2 regions of the Neobacillus sp. C211 genome follow, and region 1 is predicted to be linked to the other one. Evidence: predicted binding sites of a transcription regulator. Region 1 holds the regulator's gene; the other holds the start of a gene.
What was found. The regulator Rex, encoded in region 1, represses fermentation and respiration genes when NADH is low (regulators of the CRP and FNR family bind a similar motif). The targets are predictions, from matches to a motif close to TTGTGAAATATTTCACAA.
Positions count from the first base shown of each region.

Region 2: a site for Rex is predicted at 1,089-1,106, ahead of ACSU6B_RS10770 (AtpZ/AtpI family protein). Genes of this name have one in related genera too.

Region 1 covers NZ_JBPXRO010000052.1:4,594-7,764, reverse strand. The annotation lists gene ACSU6B_RS27690 (NAD(P)-dependent malic enzyme) at 1-1,185, opposite strand, end outside; gene ACSU6B_RS27685 (redox-sensing transcriptional repressor Rex) at 1,345-2,001, opposite strand; gene moaC (cyclic pyranopterin monophosphate synthase MoaC) at 2,038-2,535, opposite strand; gene ACSU6B_RS27675 (ABC-F family ATP-binding cassette domain-containing protein) at 2,714-3,171, shown strand, end outside.
Region 2 covers NZ_JBPXRO010000009.1:93,747-96,917, reverse strand. The annotation lists gene ACSU6B_RS10775 (S8 family serine peptidase) at 1-885, shown strand, start outside; gene ACSU6B_RS10770 (AtpZ/AtpI family protein) at 1,261-1,485, shown strand; gene ACSU6B_RS10765 (ATP synthase subunit I) at 1,488-1,862, shown strand; gene atpB (F0F1 ATP synthase subunit A) at 1,885-2,598, shown strand; gene atpE (F0F1 ATP synthase subunit C) at 2,673-2,897, shown strand; gene atpF (F0F1 ATP synthase subunit B) at 2,997-3,171, shown strand, end outside.

The DNA.
Region 1 (3,171 bases):
ATTGATAAATCTTTGGGCTACCCCTGTTTCCATTGCAGTATACGCAACCGCGGTTGCTACCTGTGCTGCGACCCGAGGGTCAAATGGATCTGGAATGACATAATCGGCATGGAGCTCATCCTCTGAAATTAATCCAGCAATTGCATAGACCGCAGCAAGCTTCATTTCCTCGTTGATTTCCTTGGCACGGACATCTAAGGCACCGCGGAAAATGCCTGGGAAAGCAAGCACATTATTAACCTGGTTCGGAAAATCAGAACGTCCTGTACCCACTACAAGAGCCCCTGCTTCTTTGGCCGCATCGGGCATAATTTCCGGTACCGGGTTGGCCATGGCAAAGATAATCGGGTCACGGTGCATAGCGCTAACCATTTCCTTTGTAACGGCCCCGGCTGCTGATACCCCCACAAACACATCGGCGTCAATAAGCGCATCCCCTAACGTTCCTTGTTTTTGCTCGCGATTTGTCATTTGCGCCATTTTATCTTTGAATCGATTCATTCCGACTGGACGGCCTTCATAAATAATTCCTTTTGTATCACATAAAATAACATCCTTCACGCCCATATGCAGCAGGAGCTTAACAATCGCTACTCCAGCTGAACCTGCTCCGTTTACCGCAACACGAATATCTTCAATTTTTTTATCCGCTAATTTTAACGCGTTGATTAGACCAGCGGCTGTTACAATCGCGGTTCCATGCTGGTCATCATGAAAAACAGGAATCTCGCAGGCTTTGCGGAGGCGGTCTTCAATTTCAAAGCATTGCGGCGCAGCAATATCCTCCAAGTTCACTCCGCCAAATGTTGGTTCTAGCAGCTTGACGGTTTCTACGATCTGGTCTGTGTCAGTGGTGGCCAAGCAGATGGGAAAGGCGTCAACATCTGCGAACGATTTGAATAACACGGCCTTTCCTTCCATCACAGGCATCGCAGCTTTTGGTCCAATGTTTCCAAGCCCCAGAACCGCTGTCCCATTGGATACAACTGCGACAAGATTGCCCTTCGAGGTATAATCATAGACTTTATTTTCGTCTGCATAAATGTCCAAACATGGCTCTGCCACACCTGGTGAATAGGCTAGGCTTAAATCTTTTGCATTATGTACTGCCACCTTAGAATATATCCCAACCTTGCCTTGGTGTTCCTTGTGCATTTTTAACGCTTCATCTCGTAAAATTGACATTGAATTTCCCCCACTTCCCGGTTAGTAACCGCTTGCATTTCATCTACCTATATCTTAGTGCATAAGAAAGTATTTTTATAGATTATGTAATTAAAAAAAGCAGGGATTTAATCATACAAAAGGCCTTCCACAAATTTTGTGGAAAGCCTTTTTAACTAATTATTCTTCATCTATTTCCACCGTTGGATAATGCTTTAAAAAGTAGACTAGCGATTGAAGCTCCACTGCCAAGTCAATATGATGGACCCTTATTAATGGTGGAACATTTAACCTTGCTGGAGTGAAATTTAAGATTCCTTTTACATTCGCTTTGACCAGTCGATCGGTTATCATTTGTGCGGCAGGAGCCGGAACCGTTAATATCGCCACTGAAATATTAGTTTCTGATAAAACCTTCTCTAAATCATCCATAGGATGAACGGGTACCTCGCGAATCATGGTTCCCATTTTGTCGGGATCCACATCGAAGGCGCATTCTATTTTTGTGTTATTATTTTTTAAAAAGTTATAGTTTAAAAAGGCAGTGCCAAGATTTCCGACTCCTATTAAGGCAACCTTAGTTAATTCATCCTGATCTAAGGTTTTACGAAAGAAGGATATTAAGTAATTAACATTATACCCATAGCCCTTTTTCCCTAACGCACCGAAATAGGAAAAGTCGCGGCGAATCGTTGCTGAGTCTACCTTTACTGCTTCACTCAATTCCGCTGAAGAGACCCTTTGCTTGCCGGAGCTTTGCAGGTTTTTTAGAAATCGGTAATAGAGGGGCAGCCGTTTTGCTGTCGCCTGTGGTATTTTCGTTGTTTCATTACTCATAATCTCCCACACCCCATGAATGGTTTAGTTAAAAATTTATTTAACTCTTTCATCTCTTTTAAAATCACCGTTTTTACCGCCCGTTTTTTCGACAAGATACGTCGGTCCAATTACCATACCTTTATCAACGGCTTTACACATATCATAAACTGTTAAGGCACACGCGGAAGCCGCTGTTAACGCTTCCATTTCTACGCCTGTGCTCCCCTTCGTTTTAACGGCTGCAGCAATATATAATTGATAATTCTCATCCTTATCCTGTTCCCAAGAGAAAGAAATATTAACACCTGTTAATGGAATCGGATGGCACATTGGAATCAAATCCCATGTCTTCTTTGCTGCCATGACAGCTGCTACCTGGGCCACTGCTAAGACATCGCCCTTCTTCATCTCATTATTAGTTATTTTATCATAAATTTCTTTACTAACGGTAATGCTGGAATGAGCAAGCGCCGTACGTGCCGTTTCCGGCTTATCACTGACGTCGACCATTTTTGCTCTGCCTTCTTCATTAAAATGCGTAAATTCTGCCATATAAAAAATCCTCCCATCAAATCATACACTATTTTACCTTATATGTGTGTGAAACTTTGAACTAAATATTACATTTTTTGACGATTTAGGACCCTTACACCGCTAATATGGCGAGCAGTTTATTGCCGACATACCGGGAATAAGGTACACTAATCCTATGTAATAGAGGTGAATGAGAATGATTTTGCTACAGGTTAATCAATTACAAAAATATTATGGTGCTGACCTTATTTTATCGAATATTAAGCTCGAATTACAAACTCGGGACCGTGTTGCTCTTGTTGGACGCAATGGGGCGGGAAAATCGACATTATTGAAGATTATTGCCGGACACTTGTCGCATGATGGCGGAGAAATTATCAAGCCGAAAGAAGTGACAATTGGCTATTTAGCTCAAAATACCGGGTTAGAATCATCATTATCCATATGGGATGAAATGCTGACGGTTTTTGAACCGCTGCGATTAATGGAAAAACAACTCCGCACCCTTGAAGAACAAATGGCTGATCCTCTTGTTTTTGAAGACGGTGGAAAGTACGAAAGAATCCTAAAAGAGTACGATCATCTTCAGGTGAAATTTAAAGAACAGGGAGGGTATCAATATGAGGCAGAGATGCGCTCTGTCCTTCATGGGTT
Region 2 (3,171 bases), on a different contig from region 1:
CCTCACGTTGCTGGGGCCTGCGCATTAATTAAGCAGGCCCATCCGGACTGGACACCCGAACAAATCAAAGCGGCCCTGATGAACACGGCAAAACCGCTCGCAAAGTCTAATAGTGTTGACCGTACGGCGATCATCCCGAACGGAGCCGGACGTAAGACCACTACCATCAACGGCCGAACCCTTGGGACACAGAGGGAACCCGCCTACTACCGCACCTTTGAACAGGGGGCAGGCAGAATCCAGGTCGACGAAGCAATCCAAGCCACCACACTCGTCACACCGAGCAGTATCCGGTTTGGGAAATTTACGGAACAGAGTGACGTCCATAAAGCCTATCTGCATGTCGAAAATACAAGCCAGCAAGACCAGCGGTATTCGTTTGATATCCCGCCATATGTCGAGGGACTGGAATGGAGGCTGCCGCTTTCGTTTACGCTCGAACCTCAGCAAACAAAGGACATAACGGTCGAGTTAACGGTGGACCCGCAGGTGTTTAAAGGGAAAATTCATGACGGGTATCTCCGCTTGCAGGCGGGCGGGGCAACGGTTCGCATTCCCTATCTCTATGTTTTAGAAGAACCGGACTATCCACGGGTTATGGGCTTTGATTTTGCCGAAGGCGACAAACCAGGGCAGTACCGCTATGAGGTGTATTTGCCAGGCGGGGCGGAGGAATTTGGGATTGCCTTGTTTAACCCGGAGGATTATCGGTTTGTCGGCTATTTAGATACGATTACCAATGTGAAAAAGGGACTTGTTCGCAAGGAAATCCCAGACGACCAGCTTCCAGCAAACGGGACCTATTTAGTAAAGGTTTTTGCCAAAAAGGCCAGCAAAGAGGACCATATCCAACGGATGATCACGATTGAGAGGAAAGAAAACTAAATAGCAATTTTAAGAAAAGACCTTGTCTATACCAAGACATGGTCTTTTTAACAAAATCATAATAAAAGTTCATAATATTGTACCATTAGTATAATTATAATTGTTCACAAAATAGACACAAAATGAACAAAATTCCTTCACAATTTACTCTACAATAAGATTGTTGAGTAAATTCCAAATTGGAAAATACTTTAGGAAATAGTTTGTGGCATAATTCACGTAATTTCATTGACATTGACAGGGTGCTATTGTATGCTAACTAAGGGTGTAAATGATAGGGTTTTCATGTAAATAAATCTATCTAAAGATAGTATTTAGGCTATGGAATTTACTTTTTGCCCGATTGACATTCTCTCAGAGTGAGGATGTGTTATAATGCGTAAAAACAACCGCAACCCATTACAAGCTATGGCTTTAATGTCCGCAATCGTCTCCCAATTAGTAGGTTCCATTCTAATAGGTATTTTCTCAGGCAGATGGCTGGATCAGCATTGGGGTACCGAACCAATTTTCTTAATAATCGGACTGCTTATAGGTCTTGGAGCGGGTACCTATTCCATGCTTCTTTCAATCCGCCATTTCTATTCAGGAGATAAATAACTATGCCAGATTTCAGAGTAATGTTCAACAGGCAGCGCAAATGGATTTTTTACTTGTTGTCCATTTATGTTCTAGGCTGGGGCTTCACCTCGTACCAAACCATATTTCTAGGGCTGATTCTTGGGACATGCTTTAGTTATCTAAATCTTTGGATACTAGTTAGAAAGACGGAAAGCTTTGATAAAAAGGTAACAGAGGGCAAAAAGCCCAAGTCCTTAGGTTCACTTTCGAGGATGGCTGTGGCGGGAATTGCTGCGTTAATCGCATTAAGATACCCAGAGCAATTCGATATGATTAGTTTAGTGATAGGATTAATGACATCCTATATTGTCATTATGATAGATTATTTTTACCATGCATTGCATGTACATAAATGAAGCGGAAGCGAGGTGAGTTTACATGCATCATGAGGTTCCAGAGTTTAAATTTATGGGCCTTTGGTTTAACGGCGCAAATATGCTGATGATCACAGTAGCAAGTCTAATTGTTTTCCTAATTGCTGTCATTTCCACACGAAAGCTGGCAATGAAACCTACAGGGATGCAAAACTTTTTTGAATGGGTAATGGACTTTGTTAAAGGGATCATCAACAGCACGATGGATTGGAAAGATGGCGGGAGATTCCACATCCTTGGGATTACATTAATTATGTATGTTTTTGTATCCAATATGTTAGGTCTTCCATTTGCGATTGTGGTGGATGAAAAGCTATGGTGGAAATCACCAACAGCCGATCCAATCATCACTTTAACACTAGCAGTTATGGTTCTGGCGCTATCCCATTATTATGGCGTCAAGCTAAAAGGTGTCAAAGGCTATGCAGAAGGTTTCTTCAGTCCAATGAAATTCTTATTCCCATTGAAGATCATTGAAGAATTTGCCAATACGCTGACTCTTGGTCTGCGTCTATATGGTAACATTTACGCGGGTGAGTTGCTTCTATCACTATTAGCAACAGGCTTAGCACATCAAGGAATAGCTGGTACCATTGCAGCTGTGCCGCTAACATTGGTATGGCAAGGGTTCTCGATTTTCGTTGGTACGATTCAAGCTTATATTTTCACAATGTTAACAATGGTTTACTTGGCTCATAAAGTGAGTCACGACCATTAATAATACACCGTTCATTTTTATGAACAAAATAAAAAATTAATTGATGTTTTATACATTTAAGGAGGAAAAAAGTAATGACAGGATCAATTGGTGTTTTAGCAGCAGCAATCGCAATCGGTTTAGCAGCAGTAGGTGCAGGTATTGGTAACGGTCTTATCGTAGGTCGTACAGTAGAAGGTATCGCTCGTCAACCTGAACATCGTGGTTTGCTTCAAACAACTATGTTTATCGGGGTTGCGTTAGTAGAAGCATTACCGATTATCGGTGTAGTTATCGCGTTCATGGTATTAAACCGATAATAGTAGAAAAATTCCAGATGGCGATGATCAACAAATCCTCGCCATTCATTTATGTGTTTTTGCTATCGTTAAGCAACTCTTGAAAGGAGTGAACCGAGGGTGTTAACAAACAGTTTAGTATTAGCCACTGCTGCTGAAGGCGGCGGCCACATTAATACTGGAGATATTTTCTTCCAGCTTATCGTTTTTCTAGTATTGTTAGCCTTGCTCAAAAAGTTTGCATGGGGTCCATTAATGGGCATTATGAAGACGCGTGAAGAGCATATTGGTAGTG